4 regions of the Pantoea sp. X-Soil-ISGK-421 genome follow, and region 1 is predicted to be linked to each of the others. Evidence: predicted binding sites of a transcription regulator. Region 1 holds the regulator's gene; each other region holds the start of a gene.

Region 1 (5,186 bases):
GCTATGAACATTACGGCATTAAGCCCGATATCCTCACCACCGCGAAAGCGCTGGGCGGCGGATTCCCGGTGAGTGCGATGCTGACTACCAACGAAATTGCCTCGGTGATGGCGCCGGGCGTACACGGCACCACCTACGGCGGCAATCCGCTGGCCTGTGCGATTGCCGAAACCGCGTTGGATATCATCAACACGCCGCAAGTGCTGGCAGGTGTAGAAGCACGTCGTCAGCAATTTGTTGAAGCGCTGCAAGCCATCGACAGCAAATTCGCTATCTTTAGCGAGATTCGCGGCAAAGGTCTGCTGATGGGGGCCGCGCTGAAGCCGCAGTTTGCCAGCAAAGCGCGTGACATTCTCAACGCTTGCGCAGCGGAAGGGCTGATGATTCTCACTGCGGGCACCGATGTGATTCGTTTTGTGCCGTCACTGGTGATTGAACCTACCGATATCGCCGAAGGCATGACGCGTTTCGCCCGCGCGATTGAAAAGGTACTGGCCGCTTAATCCGCTTTAGGACGTAACACCTTGAGCCAGCGACCATGATGCGGTCGCTGGCTCCACGCCAGTGAAGAGATGGTGTGCATGACGTTAAGGTGCTGCAAGATCCGCTTCACATGCTGTTCGACAATCGTCACCGGCCCTTCATTAAGATTCTCCGGCGCCTCCAGAATATTACTGTCGTTGCCCGGCCCGTCATATGCCAGCCGCTGCTGACAACGCTGCAGCGCGATTTCACAGGATTGCAGATAACGTTCTGCCAGCTTCGCCGTCAACATGGTGTGTTCGCGCGCCAGGATCGTCATGGCGTTAATATGCTCGACAATGAACTGACTGTGCGTTACCCACATGCGCATATCTTTTAGATATTGCAGGTTAAAGCCCGGCTCGCTCGATGCCTGGTTCAATGAGTTGAACAGCGCATTGTGCGCCTGATTAACCTTCATGCGCTGATAAGCCAGTTTCTCGGGCGACTGTTCCGGTCCCAGCAACAGTCGCAAGGCATCCTGATACGCTTCCAGCGCATCGTGTGCGTTCTTGCGCAGCAGCCCGCTTTGCCACTGCGGCCACAACCAAATCATCCCGGCGAAGGCAATCAAACAGCCCATCAGGGTATCCATCATGCGTGGCAGTAAAAATTGCGCGCCGTTAAGTGACAGCAGCTGCAGCGAATACACTGCGGTGACGGTGAAGCCAATCATCGACCAGCCATAATATTTCCGCGTGATCAGATAACTTGCCAGCGTGATCCCCAGCATAAACAGCAGCGTGATCGATTCCGGCACCGCCAGCTGTAGCGAGGCGGCAGCGATCAGCAAACCCGCAAAGGTGCCCAGCGCACGGTGCTGAATACGCACGCGTGTCGCGCTGTAGCCGTTCTGGCTGACGAACATGATGGTCATCAGAATCCAGTAAGGTTTGGGAATGTTGAAGAACAGCGCCAACGCGCTGCCAAACATCAGCATCACGGCGAAACGAGCGGCGGTGCGTAACGCGGAAGATTTGAACGACAGATAACTGCGCAACGCCGGCAACAGCGGCAAACGGCGCTGGCGATCGGCCATCAGGTCACGTGTGTAGAGTGGCTTCTGCGTGCGCAACACGCGGGCGATGCGACTGAAGTGATACAGGCAGAAGTTGCCGACCGGATTATCCGGATGCTGGCGCGCAATTTTCTCCAGCGCGCCGAGCTGTTTCTCCATGTGAAAACGATCGGGTAATTGATGGTAGAGGATCGCATCGGCCAGCACGCGCAGCCGGGCTGAGATGATTTTGGCGTTCCAGCGAATCACCGCTTCGGCGTGGCTCTCCTCCACGAGCTTTTGCACCTCTTCGGGCTGATGCAAACTCACCGAGATGTGTTCCTGTAAATCCAGCGCCACCTGAAAAGCGCGTGTCAGACGTTTGTGGCTGTTATCACGGCTGGCCGACAACATGTGCATTTGCTGGTAGCAGGTCGTGATGAGATCGACCGCCTTTTGCTGGCGTGCCAGCAGGGGGGGCAGCGCTTTTTCCGGATCGGTCAACTGCGTCAGTAAGGTGTATTTGGCATCGCAATAATCGGCCAGCTCACGGAACAGCAGGCTAAGCGATTCGCGCATCGGCTGCTCTTTCCACAGCCAGAACCAGAACCAGTTGAACAAGCCGTACCACAGCGTGCCGCCTATGTAGAGCAGCGGCGGCACCCACATCGGCATGCGTCCCACTAAACTGAGCGTAAAGATGGCGGCGATTAACGTCGCGGGGAGCAGGCGCGCATGCAGTGGGCCGATTTCACCGGTCACGCCAATCAGCAGCGGCAGCGCCAGCAAAATCAGCGGCAGCGGAATTTGGTACGCGGTGAGGATTTGCATCAGGAAACTGCCGGTGGCAAACAGCGAACCCCCTACAATCAGGCGTTTGAAGAAGCGTTTGTGCGGCGTATCCAGCCCCGCCATATTGCAACAGGCAGGCACTAACGAGAACAGCAGACCTTTTTGCAGATCGCCAAACAGCCAGCCGAGAGCCACAGGCAGGCACAGCACCAGCGTTTGCCGCAGCGCATAGTTAACTTCAGGATGATAGATGATTCGGCGCCACATCAGCTCATCGCAAATAGAAACGGCGCGATGTTGCCATCACGCCGTGGGTGAGAAGAAATTAGCGGGTGCCGTAAACGACGATGGTTTTACCGTGTGCGGAGATCAGATTCTGATCTTCCAGCATTTTCAGGATACGACCCACGGTTTCGCGTGAGCAGCCCACGATCTGACCAATCTCCTGACGGGTGATTTTGATTTGCATCCCGTCCGGGTGAGTCATCGCATCTGGCTGTTTGGCCAGATTTAGCAGCGTTTGCGCGATACGTCCGGTCACATCGAGGAAGGCAAGGTTGCCCACTTTCTCAGATGTCACTTGCAGACGACGCGCCATTTGCGACGAAAGTCGCATTAAAATATCCGGGTTTACCTGAATCAGCTGACGGAATTTTTTGTATGAAATTTCAGCCACTTCGCAGGCAGACTTCGCACGCACCCAAGCACTGCGTTCCTGGCCTTCTTCGAAAAGACCGAGTTCGCCGATAAAATCTCCCTGATTGAGATAGGAGAGAATCATCTCTTTGCCTTCTTCATCTTTAATCAGTACCGCTACGGAACCTTTCACGATGTAGTACAGCGTTTCCGCTTTCTCACCCTGATGGATGAGCGTGCTTTTGGATGGATATTTGTGAATATGGCAATGGGACAGGAACCATTCGAGTGTAGGGTCTGTTTGCGGTTTGCCGAGAACCATTCGCTATTATCCTCTGTTGTAATCGTGCCCAAAATACAGGGGGCATTTTTCCCTGTCAGGCGGTTTAATCGTCGAGCGTTTCCAGTAAAGGAAAAATTATTCCGGGTGGACTCTTAAGCTACGCTTTTGATTCTTCCCGCCTTCGTCTGTAATGACGAAAATATTTTCAGCACTGTTTGTAGCACAGCTTTAGCGAGCTGTCTTGTGTTGTCTCGCTTCAGCAGAAGGGGGATTACTCTGGATTGCTGTTTGTCAGGTGAAAGCGTACTCTGGCGGCAAAACCGCCTCTTCAGGAGAAAGAATAATGCAGGCACGAGTGAAATGGGTGGAAGGTTTGACCTTTCTCGGAGAATCCTCATCCGGCCATCAGGTATTAATGGACGGTAATTCCGGTGATAAAGCGCCAAGTCCAATGGAGATGGTGCTGATGGCGGCGGGCGGTTGTAGCGCTATTGATGTGGTGTCGATCCTGCAAAAAGGGCGCAGCGATGTCGCCGATTGCGAAGTGAAACTCACTTCAGAACGTCGGGAAGAAGCGCCACGTATTTTTACCCACATCAATCTCCACTTCATCGTCAGCGGCAAAGCGTTGAGCGACAAGGCGGTTTCACGCGCTGTTGATTTGTCAGCGGAAAAATATTGCTCGGTGGCGATCATGCTGGGCAAAGGCGTGGAAATTACGCATAGCTACGAAGTGATCGCGCTTTAATGCTGGCAGGTGCGCATTAATGCGCACCCTACAAAACGCTCTCATTTCGTAGGGTCGCCATTCATGGCGACCAATGACACTCACTCAATCCGCTTCCCTTCAATGAGTCGCTGCACCAGCGGTAGCATAATCAGCTCCATCGCCAGTCCCATTTTTCCGCCCGGCACCACCAGCGTATTGATGTGGGAGATAAACGATCCCTGAATCATCGACAGGAGATAGGGGAACGCGATGCCTTCCAGACCGCGGAAATGAATCACTACGAAACTTTCGTCGAGCGACGGAATTTCGCGTGCCGCAAATGGGTTGGACGTATCAACGGTTGGCACACGCTGGAAGTTAATGTGGGTGCGTGAGAACTGTGGCGTGATGAAGTTGATGTAATCCTCCATCGAACGCACCACCGAATCCATCACCGCCTCACGCGAATGACCGCGCTCGCCCGTGTCGCGCACCAGCTTCTGAATCCACTCAAGATTAACAATCGGGACTACGCCAACCAGCAAATCGACATGCTCTGCGACATTTTGCTGCTGCGTGACCACGCCGCCGTGCAAGCCTTCATAGAACAGCACATCAGTGTTCTCCGGCAGCGGTTGCCAGGGGGTGAAAGTGCCCGGCACCTGATTCCACGGCACGGCTTCGTCGTATGTGTGCAAATATTTACGCGATTCGCCCAAACCGGTTTGGCCGTAATGCCTGAACGTCTGCTCAAGCAAGCCGAAGTCGTTGGCTTCCGGGCCGAAGTAACTGATATGGCGACCCAGATCGCGCGCCTTGCGGATCGCCATGTCCATTTCCGGACGCGTGAAGCGATGGAAACTGTCGCCTTCTACTTCCGCTGCATGCAAATTCAGCTGCTGGAAAATCTTACGGAAGGCAAGGCTGGTGGTAGTGGTTCCGGCGCCGCTGGAACCGGTAACGGCAATAATTGGATGCCTGGCTGACATAACAGAGCTCCCTGTGAGGTCCGGCGATGAGCATTGTTACCACGAATTGCCGCGGGGTGCATCAGCCGCGGAATTCACCTTTTGGCATGATATTGATGGATTCATGCAGTTCCGACCACACCAGCACCACATCGCCACGCTCCAGCTGGCGGCGCACGTCGGCAACTTTTTGCAGTAAACTGCGTTCCTGCTCGCCATAATCAGTACCTTCGCGTAACACAAAGGTTTCAATCAGGTTTTCCAGCGTGTCCGCTTCGA
Region 2 (5,186 bases), 1.6 Mb from region 1:
AAGGTGGGTCGCATCGGTCGCTGTGACGCCAAGTTTGTCGGCACTCATCTGGCCTTTGGTGATCGCTTCAGCGTTTTCAATCCCGCTCAATGCGGCAAACCAGGCGAACGGCGAACTGTTCTTCGGTTCAACTAAACGTTGCCAGCTATAAACAAAATCTTGCGCGGTTACCGGCTCGCCATTTGACCAGCGCGCCTCTTTGCGCAGAGTAAAAATCCAGGTTTTGTTATCGTTGCTGCTCCAGCTTTGAGCCACGCCCGGCACGATTTTGCCGTGGGCATCCTGATTAGTCAGCCCTTCAAACAGATCGCGCATCACCTGAATTTCCGGCAGGCCAACCGCCTTCATCGGATCCAGTGATGCGGGTTCATCTTTTATATGGCGAACGATTTCCTGCGTGCTGGCCAACTGTGCGCCCGATGGCACGTTGGCGGCGAATACGGGTGAGACTGCGCTGGCTACAATTAAGGCAGCCAGCGTCTTGCGGAACGTTAGTTTCATCACCACTCCTTTACGCGAAAAAAATGGCGACCATGAAGAGATTTTGTCGCCAGCAACTTTTGGCACTTTATCGCAAATTGCTGATTGATATATAGCTATTTCCCCGCACGCTGTTTACCGTTATCTTGAGGCTGGATTCCCGGTCACATTTTTTACCTTCAGCGCCAGTAGGCCTTTGGCGGTATTGGAAACATTTCATAGAGGAACGTCATGTCGTCATACCATCCCCGTCCGCTGCGCGGCAAGCTGGACGCTGTCTGGCAACAATACGGGCAATCGGTGCTGGGCGCGCCGCTGCTGTGGTTTCCTGCACCTGCCGCAGATGCCGAAAGCGGGCTGATTATCGCAGGCTCGCACGGCGACGAGAATGCCGCCATTGCCACCTTATCGGGTGCCATGCGCACCTTGCCGGACGCGCTGCGCCGTCATCACGTTATTCTGGCGGTGAATCCCGATGGTTGTCAGCTGGGGCTGCGCGCAAACGCTAATGGCGTCGATCTCAACCGTAACTTTCCCGCCGCCAATTGGCAGAACGGCGATACGGTGTATCGCTGGAACAGTGAAGCGGATGAGCGCGATGTAGTGCTATCAACCGGGGCCAGTCCCTCATCGGAACCCGAGACCCGCGCACTGTGCCAGCTGATTCATCAGATAAAACCACGCTGGGTGGTTTCCTGGCACGAGCCGCTGGCCTGCATTGACGATCCGCATCACAGCGATTTAGCGCAGTGGCTGGCGCAGCAAACCGCGTTGCCGGTGGTGAGCAGCGTCGGTTATGCCACGCCAGGTTCGTTTGGGAGCTGGTGCGACGATCTCGGCCTGTTATGCATTACCGCCGAGATGCCGCCGATTTCGGTGGACGAAGCCACCGAAGTCTATCTGGAAGCGATGATCAATCTGCTGCGCTGGCAGCCCGCGGTTTAAGTAGGCCGTGCGAGAAATGTAAAGACGGTTCAACATCGGCAGCGAGCCAGGTTGGACCGTCGAGATCCGCAAATGTCGCCCGCTCCGTCAACGGTAACGCTGCACGAATCGCCCGCGAAGTGCAGAGCATGCAGCCGAGCATAATAGCGAATCCCTGCTGCTGCGCGGCCTCTGCGAGCGCCAGCGCTTCGGTTAATCCGCCGGTTTTATCCAGCTTAATATTCACCATCTCATAGCGCCCTTTCAGCTGGTTCAGACTCTCACGCGTATGACAGCTTTCATCCGCGCAGATGGGCAGCGGATGGATAAAGTTGCCCAGCGCGCTGTCTTCTGCGGCGGGCAGGGGCTGTTCCAGCATGGCGACATTGAGATCGGCCAGCAACTGACAGCGCGCCGCCAGGCCTTCGGCATGCCAGGATTCGTTGGCATCGACAATCAAGGTCGCGTCCGGTACTGCGCTGCGTATCGCCACTAAACGTTCGCTGATCAGGTGATCGTCCATTTTGATCTTCAATAAACGTGCGCCATGCTGCCATAGCGCCTGCGCGCTGCTGGCCATCGCGTCTGGCGTATCGATGCTGATGGTATGCGCAGTGACAATCTCATCGGCCAGTGGCACAGCGCATAATTGCACCAGACTTTTGCCCTGCTGCTGACGCTCCAGATCCCACAGAGCGCCGTCAATGGCGTTGCGTGCTGCGCCCGCGGGTAATGCCTGTTGCAGCGCTTCACGCGTCATCCCGCTTTGCAACGTGCTCAGCTGCGAGGCGATCTGCTTGAGTACCGACTCTTCGCTTTCACCGTAGCGCGCGTACGGTGTGGCTTCACCCACGCCTTTCACACCATCCTGCTCGATTTCCACCACCACGACATGCGCCTCGGTACGGCTGCCGCGTGAAATAACAAACGGCGAATGTAACGGCCAGGCTTCCGGATAACTCTTCACTGTTCTCATTATTTCTCCATAAATCCGTCGTTTAAATGCGAGCCAGCTCGATTATCGCCAGGATATGCGCTCGTAAACCCTTAAAAATTATGTCATAAACAAGCGCTATACCTTAAAAGTCAGATATTTCATCGTTAAAAAAGGAAATCGCATGTCTCAGACTGTTCACTTTCAGGGCAAACCAGTACCGGTTGCAGGCCACTTCCCACAAGTTGGCGAGCAGGCTAAACCTTTCAGCCTGGTCGCTAAAGATCTTGGCGATGTATCCCTTGCTAATTATGCAGGCAAACGTAAAGTTCTGAACATTTTCCCAAGCATTGATACTGGCGTGTGTGCGGCATCCGTGCGTAAGTTTAACGAACGCTCGGGTGAAGCGGATAACACGGTGGTGCTGTGCATCTCTTCCGACCTGCCTTTCGCGCAGTCACGCTTCTGCGGCGCCGAAAACGTCAGCAACGTGATCACCCTCTCTTCACTGCGTGGCGCTGAATTCAAGGAAAACTATGGCGTGGCGATTGTGGATGGCCCGCTGAAGGGCTTGACCGCGCGTGCTGTGGTGGTGCTGGATGAAAACGATAAAGTGATTTACAGCGAACTGGTAAACGAAATTACCGAAGAACCTAACTACGATGCGGCACTGGCTGCGCTGAAGTAATTTTCGCCTGACTGAAAAGCCCGTCATGTAGATCAAACAGTAAGCACCGAATGATTCATTCTTCGGTGCTTTTTTATGGCGCCATCAATAACGCTCTCTTTTTAAGCCATTGATTAATCATCATACGTAGCATCTCCTCCCGCCAGGTTTCATTTTAGCTGTGATTCTTGTTACCCGTATCACATTAATTAAAAAACATAAAACCCGTAACAAATCCCGCAATTGTTCCTATCCGGTTCGCTACCTATAACTAACCGCTAATTGCCCTTAAGCGATTCAAAGTCCGGCGGGAGTCTTTATGCAAGCAAGCTTAACGATTAAAGAAAAGTTCAGTTATGGTCTGGGCGATATGGCCAGCCATATTGCCATTGATAACGTCATTATTTTTCTCACCTTTTACTACACCGATGTGGTGGGTTTGCCCGCAATCTTTGTCGGCACGCTGTTTTTGCTGGCACGCGTTGCTGATGCGGTGATCGATCCGGCGATGGGCATGGTTGCCGACCGAACCCGTTCACGCTGGGGTAAATTCCGTCCCTGGTTATTGATGCTGGCGGTGCCATTCGGCGCCAGTTGCATGCTGATTTATGCCGTGCCGGAAAGTCTGTCACTCACTGGAAAAATGATCTACGCCGCTGTGACCTACAGCCTGATGATGCTGATGTATACCGCCATTAATATTCCTTACTGCTCGATGGGGGCGATTATCACCGCCGATGATAATCAGCGTATATCTCTGCAATCATGGCGCTTCTTCCTTGCCACGCTGGGCGGCGCCATGTCCACTTTCCTGATGATCCCGCTCGCCACCTGGCTGGGGGGCGGCAATAAACTGGACGGTTACTTCGCAGCAATGTCGATTATGGCGACACTGGCAACCCTGCTGTTTTTTATCTGCTTCCTCAATACCCGCGAACGTATCAATGCCCCCGCTAACCACGGCAACTTTCTTGCCGATTTGCGCGATTTGTTGCGTAACGACCAGTGGCGCGTTGTGGCATTACTGGTGTTCTGCAATATCTCGTTCGGTGTGGTACGGCTCGGCGCAATGATGTACTACGTCACATATTTCCTTGGCAATGCCAGCTTCTTCATGTGGCTGCTGGCCGCACATATCATTGGCAAGAGCGTCGGAAGCGTGTTGGCTAAGCTGCTGACTCGCCGCTTAAATAAAATCACCGCCTTTACCCTCAGCGCTATCACTGCCGGCGTGTTAAGTATCAGCATTGTGTTCCTGCCTCAATCGCTGGCGCTGTTGGTCGGCATGACGTTTATCGTCTCCAGCTTCTATCAGGTCACTACCACGCTGATGTGGGTAATGATGGCCGACGTGGTGGATTACGGTGAATATCGTCAAGGGAAGCGCCTCGATGGCACCGTCTTCTCCACGTTGCTGGCCGTATTAAAAATGGGCATGGCCATCAGCGGCGCGATTGTTGGCTGGACGCTCGGTTTGAGCGGTTACGTTGCTCAGGCACCGCATCAGCAGCCCGCCGCCATGATGGCCATTGTGGCGCTGTTTTCGGTGGTTCCCGGCGTGCTGTCGCTGTTAAGCGCGCTGGCAATGCGCGGTTACAAACTTAACGATGCCACCATGCGCACCATCAATCAGAACAAGATGTCAGCCCAACCGGCTGCAACTGCCTCCACCCTTTTACAACCACAGGAGTTGTCATGAGTGAATTACGCGCCGAATCCCAGCGTATTATCTGGACATTTGACCGTCAGACGCTGGTCATCGAACCCTGGGGCGCGCATAGCCTGCGAGTACGAGCCACCTGTCAGCCCGACCTGATTGATCATGACTGGGCGTTGCTATCGCCTGCTGCTTGCGAGGTAGAGATTCAGCGCGATCATGAATCGCTCAGCTTACGTAACGGCAATATCACCGCCACCTTGAATATTCGCGGCCAGCTGGCTTTTTATAATCAGCGCGGGGAGTTGCTGCTGGAGGAGTTCTGGCGTCAGCGCAGCACCGTGGGTATTGGTGCCAGCGAAAAGAGTCAGGACAAATACATCAGCGCCCTGAAGCTGGATGCGCGTGCCTTTCGGCCGATTCCAGGTGGTAAATACCAGCTCAGCGTGCGCTTTGAAGCGCGGGCGGAAGAGAAAATCTATGGAATGGGCCAGTATCAGCAGGATTGCCTCGACCTGAAAGGC
Region 3 (5,186 bases), 1.7 Mb from region 1:
ATAGCGTAAAGCCATCCGCGCTCAACGGGTGTGAAAAGCAGCTTGGATTGAAATCAAGGCCTAGCTTATGGGTTTTGGCCCATTCAACCCAGTTGCTGAAGTGTTTCGGTTCAATCGCATCACGATCGACCGGCTTGTCGCTCTCCAGATAAATTGCATGCAAGTTAAGACGTTTTGCACCTGGAATGAGTGACATCGCTTTTTCAACATCAGCGCGCAGCTCATCGGCATTGCGGGCGCGTCCCGGATAGTTGCCAGTGGCCTGAATACCGCCGGTCAGTTCTCCGTTCGGATTTTCAAAACCACGCACGTCATCGCCTTGCCAGCAGTGCATCGAGACCGGAATGCCATCCAGCTGCGCCATTACCTGTTCCACATCCACGCCAATTGCGGCGTAGCGTTGTTTGGCCAGTTCGAAGGCCTGTTCAATCAGCTTAGTCATATGCAAGTTCCTTAGCAGGTTGGCTTAGCGCCGCAAAGCGTGCCTGATGGGCAGCAAAGGCGCTGTTGTTCAACGGTTCAAATTTTTCTAACGGGAAGTTTTGGCTAATGCAGCGTCGTAGATCGCTAACGTCACGCAGTTCGCCCAAGGCGATTAACTGGCAGCCGACGTTACCGAGCGTCGAGGCTTCAATCGGTCCTGCCAATACCGGCAGTTGACAGGCATCAGCACATAATTGATTTAACAGCGGATTCTGACTGCCACCGCCCACCACATGCAGTTGGCGCAGCGGCGCGGCGCGCAGTTGACCGAGTTCACCCATCACCTGGCGATACAGCAAGGCCAAACTGTCAAAAATGGTGCGCGCCAGCGCGGCAGGCGTCTGCGGAATGGGCATATTCTGTTCGGCGCAAGCGTTTTGAATCTCCTGAACCATGCTGTCTGGATTGATAAAACGGCTGTGGTTCGGGTTTATAAGCGCATTACAGGCAATTTCCTGTGCCGCTTCTGCTATCAACGCGCAGAGATCGGTAATTTGCAGCTCGGTGCAGACACGTTGCAGCAGCCACAATCCCATGATGTTTTTGAGAACGCGATAGCCTTCTGCCCCACCTTCATTGGTAATGTTGGCTTTAAGCGCGGCAGTGCTGACGCAGGGTTGCAGGCTCTCAATCCCCATTAGCGACCAGGTCCCAGAGCTGAGATAAGCGGCATCATCCTGCATTAAGGGGGTTGCTAAAACGGCGCTCGCGGTGTCGTGCGTGGCAACCGCGATGACCGGAATGTTGTTGCCGCTGGCGCTGGTCCAGTAACCTACCGTATTGCCCGGTGAGGTCGGTTTGCCGAACCATTTTGCGGGTACACCTGCCCAGGCGAGCAAATCACTGTCCCATTCACCGCTATGGATATTAAGCAGCTGGGTGGTGGTAGCGTTGGTGTATTCCCAGTTCATCTGGCCAGTAAGGCGATAATGCAGATAGTCTGGAATCATCAGCGCATACTGCACCTGCGCCTGCCAATCTGGTTGCTGTTGATGGAGGGCGTGCAATTGATAAAGCGTGTTGAAAGGCAAGAATTGAATGCCGGTGCGCTGATAGATAGCACCTTTGCCGAGGTCGTTAATGGCCTGAGCCATGTGTCCTTCTGTGCGCTTGTCGCGATAGCTCACCGCTTCGCCGACACGCTCGCCGTTAGCATCCAGTAAGACCAAATCGACGCCCCAGGTATCGATGCCGATACTGTCCGGCAAAATGCCTTCATCATCTAGCTGGGCCAGCCCCAAACGAATTTCCTGCTCCAGCCGGTCTAAATCCCAACAATCATAATCTGCACGGCGCACGCGCTGATTGGTGAAGCGACGAACTTCACGCAGGCTGATCTGCTGATTCGCTGAACTCCATTGTGCGAGCATCACGCGCCCGCTGGATGCGCCTAAATCAATGGCAACAATGTTACGCATACTCATGGCGTGTTCTTCCTGTGATGAGATGGCTACAGATTAGAAATCTCTGCTTTTAGCCACCTTCCCCTAACTGCCAGTGCGTAATAGTCGCTGGCAGACTGACAAAGAAGTTCGTGAGAAAGCTCACAGAACCACACAAGGAGAGAGTTGTGAGCCTTGCCGCATTTCCGTTAAACGCTGGTGAGATCTTGAAAAATTAGCCATTTTCCTGCGTCACTAAGGTGAAAATTCAAGGTAAGGTGCTTGGCGCCTGCGTAGACTCGGCAACGGTAAAGTTAATCAAGAGGCGAATCATGACCGTTCTACATAGCGCAGATTTCTTCCCTGAAGGGAATTACGCCATCGCCATTGAACCGCGTGTGCCGCAGCAGGCATTCCCCGAGCACCATCATGATTTCCATGAAATTGTGTTGGTTGAACAAGGTTCAGGTATTCATGTGTTTAACGGTCAGCCGCAAGCCTTATCTGCGGGATGCGTGTGCTTCGTACGCGATCACGATCGCCACCTATATGAACAAACGGAAAATTTGTGTCTGACCAATGTGTTGTATCGCAGTCCGTCAGCATTCCGTTTTCTTTCGGGTTTGCAGGATCTATTGCCGCGCGAAGAACAGGACCATTACGCTTCGCACTGGCGCATTAATCACAAAGTGATGGCGCAGGCGCTGCAAATCGTTACGCAGATGAAGCAGCATGAGTTGTGGTCACTGGAACGTCACGCACGTCAGGAGCAGCTTTTTCTGCAACTGCTGGTGTTGTTGCGCGAAGCGGCTCACAACGATCAATCTCAGGATCAGGAAGCACGCTTGCATCGGTTGCTCGACTGGCTCAATGAGCACTACAGTGAAGAGATTGTGTGGGATGCATTAGCCGATCGTTTTTCATTGTCGCTGCGCACCCTGCACCGCCAGATGAAGCAGCAAACCGGCAATACACCGCAGCGTTACCTTAATCGGCTTCGCCTGTTACAGGCGCGGCATTTACTGCGCCATAGCGATATGCGCATAACAGACATCGCCTATCAGTGTGGATTTGGTGACAGTAACCACTTTTCCACGCTGTTCAGGCGAGAATTTGGCTGCGCGCCCAGAGCGGAGCGCCAGCAGATGCTATAACTGGAGCGTTTCCTCATGTCGCTGATTTTAACGCGCGAAGACTATTTCCCGGCCACCAATTTGCCGATTGCGGTGGCCGAGCGTATGCCGCAACCCTCCTTCCCTCCGCACCGCCATGAATTTAGTGAAATCGTTATCGTCTGGCGTGGCAACGGTCTGCATGTATTAAACGATCGTCCATGGTTGATTACCTGCGGCGACGTTTTTTACCTTCACGATAACGACTGCCACAGCTACGACAGCGTCAACGATTTGGCGCTGGATAACATTCTTTACTGTCGTGATCGTTTCCGTCTTAGCCTCGACTGGAGCCAATTATTGCCACCGCAAGAAGATGATTCGCCAGGCTGCTGGCGTTTGACCACGCGCGGCATGGCGTTGGCGCGTGGCGTGATTAGCCAGTTGGAGCGCGAAAGCCGCAAAAGTGATTCGTTATCAATCCAACTCTCCGAAGCGCTGTTTTTGCAACTTGCGCTAATTTTACGCCGTCACGGTTATGCGGCCGATCGACCCTGGGCATTGCCTGAAGGTGAGCAGCTGGATCTGCTGATGTCGGCGCTGCAAGGCGCCATCAGCCGTCCATTCGATTTGGCCGTATTTTGCCAACAGAATCAGTTGAGCGAGCGGGCGTTAAAACAACTGTTTCGCCAGCAAACCGGCATGACCGTGGGGCATTATTTGCGGCAGTTACAGCTGTGCCAGGCTAAGTATTTACTACGCACGCAGGATTGCTTAATCAGTGAAGTGGCCGCACGTTGTGGCTTTGATGACAGTAACTATTTTTCGGTGGTGTTTACGCGGGAAACCGGGTTGACACCCAGTGCGTGGCGGCAGCGTTTCCTGCCGCATCGTGAACCCTCAACTGAAAAGGTCAAAGCCTGACGCACAGCAGCAGCGCCAGGCTTTTCATCAGGCCGCCATGCCTAATCCAACGATATTGGCGGCAATGATGATTACCACACAACCCAGAGAAAGAACGCGTACCGGACGTTGACCCGCCGACTTCCACTCTTTCATCACCAGGCCAACCAAACCACCGCACAGCACGTAAAGGCTCATATGCAGCATCCAGCTGATGAAATCATACTGTGCCGGGATTTTGGCGTGTCCCCAGGCATAGAAGAAGAACTGCAAATACCACATGGTGCCGCCTAGCACGGCAAAGGCGATATTGGCGAGTAACATCGGTTTGGCAACCGAGAAATCACGACGTACAGAGAGGTCGCTTTTCACTGCCAGGCGGATAAAGCAATAAGCCAGATTGACTAACGCGCCACCACCCATGATCACCACATAGCTTGGTAAGGCGACATAAAGTGAATTGATACCGAGATTCGCGGCGGCTTCATGCATGGGCTTTGCAGCATCCATCGCAAACGACATGCCCGCTGAGAAGATGCCGCACATTACGGCTAATATCAGCCCCTTCTTTAGGTTGAACTCTTCGGCATTGATGCCGAGCGCGCGCTCTTTGAGCAAACCGGCACGCGAAACAATTCCCACACCAATCAACGCGACAAATACGCCGAGCAGTGTCATACGTCCGCCTGGCGAGCTGAACAGCTCAACAAAGCGGCCCTGCAGCAGCGGTGTCATTAAGGTTCCCACCACCAAGGTGATACCAATGGCGATACCAATCCCCATCGACATGCCCAGGTAGCGCATGGTCAAACCATAGTTAATGTTACCGATGCCCCACATGGCACCAAACAGAAACACCGGCATCAGTTGAGAGAAGCTAAAGCTGCCGTAATACGCCCAGAAGTTAGGCAGTAACACCGCACTGACGGCCCAAGGCAAAATCAGCCACGACATGACGCCGCCCACCGACCACATCGTTTCCCAAGACCACTTTTTCACCTGCTTAAATGGAGCATAAAAACAGGCGGCACTGGCGGCACCCACCAGATGCCAGAAAATACCTGCAATAATGGCACTGTTCATTGTTATTCCTTCGTAAGGTTGAGGCCAACAGGAAACCGGCGGTTTCCCGATTACCGGCAGTCTACGGTGGGCAGCTTTTCATCAGCCTTTGAATGGCTGCCGGAAAGCGGAGGTTGCTGGCAAAATTCGGTGGGTCATCAACATAAGGATCACAAAATCGCATTTGCAGGCAGGTCACACGTTAATTTTTATAAGTGTCTTATTATTCAGCCTATTTTTCTAA
Region 4 (5,186 bases), 3.3 Mb from region 1:
TTGCGTCCAGTGCCCGCTTGTAATACGCCCACGTTGACGCGCGCCACGCCACCGCTGTGTTGTGGCAGATTGTGCAGCGCCAGCGTGGCCTGCGCCGCCGCCAGCAGGGCATTGCGGCCCTCTTCCGGTTTGCCGCCCGCGTGTGCGCCAACGCCGGTGAAATTCACATCCAGCTTGGTCGTGGCGAGGAAGCTGTCGCTGCCGCAGACGATTTCTCCGGCTGGCACGCCAGTGCCGAGATGGATGGCGGTAAACAGATCGACATCATCCACCACGCCCGCCGCCACCATGGCTTTGGCGCCGCGTACGCCTTCTTCAGCTGGCTGGAAGATGATTTTGAGGGTGCCGCTCAGCTGCGCTTTCATCTCCATCAACACACCCGCCAGCGCCAGGCCGATGGTGGTGTGTCCATCGTGGCCGCAGGCGTGCATCATGCCGGGATTGCAGGAGGCAAAGCCTTCCCGCGTTGGCAGATGATCGGCGGCGCGGCTTTCGTTTTGATCGAGCGCATCCATATCAACGCGGAAACCCATCACCGGCCCCGGACGACCGGTCTCTAGCGTGGCGACCACGCCACAAAATCCGCCTGAGAAGTGTTTAATCCACTGCGGCAATGCGCCTTGCTCCAGCGCGCGCGCTTCCTGCTGCGCCAGCACCTCAGCAGAGGGCAACCCCATGCGCGATTCAGCATCGATGACCTCGCGGCCCAGCTTGAGTTGATAACCAAGACGATGCAGCTCTTCTGCCACCAGCGTGGCGGTACGGAACTCCAGCCAGCCCGATTCGGCAAAATGATGCAGATCGCGACGCCAGGTTTGCATCTGCGGGATGCGCGCGTTGACGAGGTCAGACAGGGTTTTCATCGGCATTTCCTTTGTGTTGGTTTTTTATGCATTCATCCGAATCTACACATTGGTTTTAGCGCGCATAAGATGCGAATATCTTGCTACTGATAAACAACGGTTATCACCAAACTATGTCTGCGAACCTCAAACTTCATCAGCTGCGCGCGTTTGTTGACGTGGCGCGTCAGGGCAGCATTCGCGCCGCCAGCCGTTTGTCCGGGCTTTCACAGCCTGCGCTGACCAAAGCAATTCAGGAACTGGAGCTGGCGCTGGGCGCACGCCTATTTGAGCGGCGTCAGCAGGGCGTTACGCTGACCGATATCGGTGATAACTTTTTTCAGCATGCCAACCTGGTGCTGGAAGAGTTGCGGGTGGCGCAGGAAGATATTCAGCAGCGGCTGGGATTAGCCGGTGGGCGCGTTAATATCGGCGTGGGCGGCAGCATTGCACGCACCGTCATGCCGCAGGTGATCAATCAGTTTCACCGCGAGTATCCGCTGGTGAAGGTGCGGATTGTTGAAGGTCAGCTGGTTTCGATGGTGCATGAGCTGCGCCAGGGCGAGCTGGATTTCACTATCAATACCTACGATAAAAATCATCTCGATCAGGAGTTAGTTTTTGAACGGCTGATGGAACGCGATTATCAGGTGGTGATGCGCAAAGGGCATCCACTGGCGCATGCCCGCACGCTGGCCGAGCTGCAGCATTGCGACTGGACGATGCCGACACCGCAGGGGAGCTATTATCGGCTGCTGCACGATCTGTTCGGCGAGCGAGGTATGGCGCCTAACATCATCGTTACCTGCGAGACCTTTATGGCTTGCACCAGCCTGGTAGCGCGGAGCGATTTTGTCAGCATTATTTCGCGCGACGTGATTGAAGACCCCACGCACGGCGGCCAGCTAATTTCTCTCGAACTTGATGAACCGCTGCCGAAAGCCACGTTCTATTTAATTCAACGCAAAGACACCGCGCTGACGCCGATGAGCGCCTATATGGCGCAACTGTTCCGTCGCTATTGTCAGCAAAGGTAAGAGTGCGGCCCGGCTCGCAACGGTATAAATAATGCACACTACACTTGCAACTGGCGTTCCCTTTTTGGAGTACAGACCATGCAAGTTACCCCGTATGTGTTCTACAGCGGCCGCTGTGAAGAGGCGATTGCTTTCTATCTTGCTGCCACCGACGGCGAGCTACTGTTTAAGATGACCTATGGCGACATGCCGGATGAGACGCCGGTGGAAGATGAAGGTTGCCTCTCGGGTGTGCACTTTTCGCCGGAGCAGATCATGCATGCCCATCTGCGCATCGGGCAGGGCGAAATTATGCTAAGTGACGGCGCGCCACAGGCGGCGTATGGCGGTTTTGCTGTGAGTTTATCGACGCCGGATGAAGCGCAAGGGAAGCGTTGGTTTGATGCGTTGTCGGCGGGCGGTGAAGTGACAAAAAGCTGGGCACCCACGTTCTGGGCCAATGGCTTTGGCATGCAAACCGATAAGTTCGGCGTGCCGTGGATGGTGAATGCGTATAAACCGCAGAGTTAAGAGGGTACGATTTGCGACAAGGTGCGCGTAAATGCATTGGCTTTCTTCACCGACCTTAAAACGGTGCGCATAAATGCGCACCCTACATTGTAGGGTCGCCATTAATGGCGACCGTTTAACCAACCGCACCCTCTAATGGCGACCGTTTAACCAATCGCACACTCTCATGGCGACCGTTTAACCAACCGCATCCTCTAATAGCGACCGTTTTACTCGATTAGAAGTTGTAACCCACCACCAGGTAGTAACCCCAGCCGGTTGATTTCACTTCAAATGGACCTTTGCCGAAGTTCAGCTCCTGGCCGTCAGCCCATTGGCCGCCGTTGTGGAAGTAACGCGCCACGGTGGAAACATGCCAGTGATCATAGTTCAGCGACAGTATGTGGCTGGACGCAATCGAGTTGCTGGTGCGTGAACGATCTGACTTGTCACGCAGATCCGAACCCCAGTCGAAGTTGGTGAAGCCGATGTAGCTCAGCTTGCCGCCCCACAGGTCGGTAATCGGTACAAAGTATTTCACCTTGAAGCGATAACCATCCCAGCTGTTCTCGTTCGCCGCACCGTAGTTTTCCCACTGGTATTTAGCGTAAACGTTCAGCGACAGGCCGATATCGCTGTGCGTATCGATGTCGGTGCCAAGACCCATGTACCAGGTGTTCTGACGGTTATCGCTGTTGCGACCCATGTCATAGATGTAGTTGTTGGCGAAATACCACTCTTTAAACGGACCAAAAGAGAGATCGGTGCCGGTCAGCTTATCGATAGAGAAACGTGGCTCAATTTCCATGAACATCGGCGAACCGTGGTCGAACACGCCGTTAGCGTTGCTGTTGCCCACGCCGAAGAAGTTGGTGAGATCGAGGTAGCCGTAGAAATCGAACCAATCCTTTTTGGCAAAGGCTTCATATTCGAGGTACACGTCGTTATTGAACTGAGGTCCAAAACGGGTGTGGTAACTGCCCACCACGTTAACGCTCTGATGCCACCAATCAGAAACGTATTGCGGATCGCTTTCTGCCGCTTGTGCTGTACCAGTTAAGCCACTGGCCAATAAAGCGCCTGCTATCAACGATTTATATTTCATTATTTTACCACATGCTTGTGATCGCCGGGCTGACGCCGCGATCGGGTGAAATCGATCCCAGGGATGGGCAGTGTGTTGTCGTATCCGGTCTGCAGCGCCAGATTTTCAAGTTTGCGTAATGTGCCTGTAACAGAGGCATAGAAAATAGATTTTGGTCACGTTTGTCAAAAAGTGTTGCAGTTTGATTCACTGGAAATGTGATCGTTATCACATAAATGCCGTGTGGCGAACGGAACCCCGCAACCGTTTACGTGTCGCGTACAGCTGGAAACGTGTTAGATGTGGGAAAAGGATGTAGCGGCGCGATTTATCGCGCGCCCTTTTGATGAGCACCGTTTCGCTGCAATAAGGCGCAATAAATTGCGCCGCAACGGCACGGTGTGAGTTATGGCAAGGTCACGCGCACCTGCAGGCCAGCAATCTGACCTTGTGGATCATGGCGGTTCGACAGCGCAACCTGCATCTGATGTTTCTGCGCCACGCTGCGCACTATCGACAACCCTAAACCGCTGCCTTGCGCCTGAACATCCGGCGAACGAGTAAAGCGGTCGAAGGCGCGCTCGATAAAGGATTCTGCCATGCCGGGCCCGTTATCCACGATATCCACCACGGTATGATTGCCGACGCGATGCAGCAGCACATCCACCAGACTGCCTTCCGGTGTATGCAGCATCGCATTGCCGATCAGGTTATCGAACAGGCTGCGCAGATCGGAGCGGCTGGCGTGCAGACGATAGTGCGTCGTGCCGTTGAAACCGATATCAATACCGCGCTTATCCGCCACCACCATCAGCTGCTCAATGCTCTCTTTCAGCAGATCGTCCAGCTCGATGCTTTCCACCGTGGCGACCACCGATTGATCTTCCTGACGTGAGATATTCAGTAGCTGCGTCACCAGATGGCGCGTACGCGTAACGCCCGCTTCCAGCTGATCGAACTGGCGGCTGGCTTCACCGGGTTGAATATGTTGCCGCAGGTTCTCCAGCTGCAAGGTTACTGCGGTGACCGGTGTGCGCAGTTCGTGCGCCGCATCCTCAAGGAACTGACGCTGTGATGACCAGGCCGCGCGCAGTTTATCCAGCAAAGCGTTGTAAGCCGCCACCAGCGGCAGCACTTCATCCGGCAAGCCATCGGGAGAAACCGTATGCGGATGCAGCGTTTCCTGCGCAGCGATATGACGTGAAGCCACGCGTAAATCGCGCGTAATGGCACGCACCACCAGCCATATGACCAGCAGTGAGAGCGGCATCATGAGCATCAACGGAATGATGGCCGACAGCGCCCGTTTTAGCATCAGGCTTTTCATGTAGCCGATGTTGTGCAGGACCTGAATATTCCCGATCTCACTGCCCAGCTCGCCGGGACGCGTGTATACGCGCCATTCGCAGTCATCTCCGCAGTCACCGACCTTGAGATCGTGCCAGCCTTTTTTCATTTGCAGCGGCGCGTGTAAATCAGGCCACGAGCTGGCGCGCAGTTTATTATTGGTATCCCATAACTGGACAATGTAGGTGCTTTTTAATTTTTCGGCATGCATCACCATCGGCATCAGGGCGGGCATACGCTGGCTAGTGGCCCACGCATCGGCAATCTTAGCGAGCTGATCGTCCTTCATGGTGCCCATCATATCGCCGTAGCAATGATAGAAATACCAGGTCACACCGCCAATCATGGCCAGATGCAGAATCACCAGCGTGGTGAGCAGTTTGTTAC

What was found. Region 1 encodes CRP, which controls carbon source genes, mostly activating them, when cyclic AMP is high. Its sites were predicted from a motif close to ATGTGANNNNNNTCACAT; they were not measured.
Region 2: a site for CRP is predicted at 3,194-3,211, ahead of AC6I8K_RS09915 (glycoside-pentoside-hexuronide (GPH):cation symporter). Genes of this name have one in related genera too.
Region 3: a site for CRP is predicted at 2,052-2,069, ahead of rhaB (rhamnulokinase). Genes of this name have one in related genera too.
Region 4: a site for CRP is predicted at 3,669-3,686, ahead of AC6I8K_RS01990 (nucleoside-specific channel-forming protein Tsx). Genes of this name have one in related genera too.

What each region holds. Positions count from the first base shown of each region.
Region 1 covers NZ_AP035979.1:3,731,862-3,737,047, reverse strand. The annotation lists gene argD (bifunctional acetylornithine/succinyldiaminopimelate transaminase) at 1-503, shown strand, start outside; gene AC6I8K_RS17325 (YccS/YhfK family putative transporter) at 500-2,578, opposite strand; gene crp (cAMP-activated global transcriptional regulator CRP) at 2,637-3,269, opposite strand; gene AC6I8K_RS17315 (OsmC family protein) at 3,574-3,978, shown strand; gene AC6I8K_RS17310 (phosphoribulokinase) at 4,059-4,928, opposite strand; gene AC6I8K_RS17305 (YheU family protein) at 4,990-5,186, opposite strand, start outside.
Region 2 covers NZ_AP035979.1:2,126,961-2,132,146, forward strand. The annotation lists gene AC6I8K_RS09895 (peptide ABC transporter substrate-binding protein) at 1-501, opposite strand, end outside; gene mpaA (murein tripeptide amidase MpaA) at 712-1,425, shown strand; gene ycjG (L-Ala-D/L-Glu epimerase) at 1,394-2,380, opposite strand; gene tpx (thiol peroxidase) at 2,523-3,026, shown strand; gene AC6I8K_RS09915 (glycoside-pentoside-hexuronide (GPH):cation symporter) at 3,325-4,704, shown strand; gene AC6I8K_RS09920 (glycoside hydrolase family 31 protein) at 4,701-5,186, shown strand, end outside.
Region 3 covers NZ_AP035979.1:2,068,763-2,073,948, forward strand. The annotation lists gene AC6I8K_RS09650 (L-rhamnose isomerase) at 1-442, opposite strand, end outside; gene rhaB (rhamnulokinase) at 435-1,907, opposite strand; gene rhaS (HTH-type transcriptional activator RhaS) at 2,198-3,019, shown strand; gene rhaR (HTH-type transcriptional activator RhaR) at 3,035-3,901, shown strand; gene rhaT (L-rhamnose/proton symporter RhaT) at 3,929-4,963, opposite strand.
Region 4 covers NZ_AP035979.1:447,961-453,146, forward strand. The annotation lists gene AC6I8K_RS01975 (amidohydrolase) at 1-863, opposite strand, end outside; gene AC6I8K_RS01980 (LysR family transcriptional regulator) at 977-1,879, shown strand; gene yjdN (VOC family metalloprotein YjdN) at 1,958-2,389, shown strand; gene AC6I8K_RS01990 (nucleoside-specific channel-forming protein Tsx) at 2,607-3,473, opposite strand; gene AC6I8K_RS01995 (sensor histidine kinase) at 3,859-5,186, opposite strand, start outside.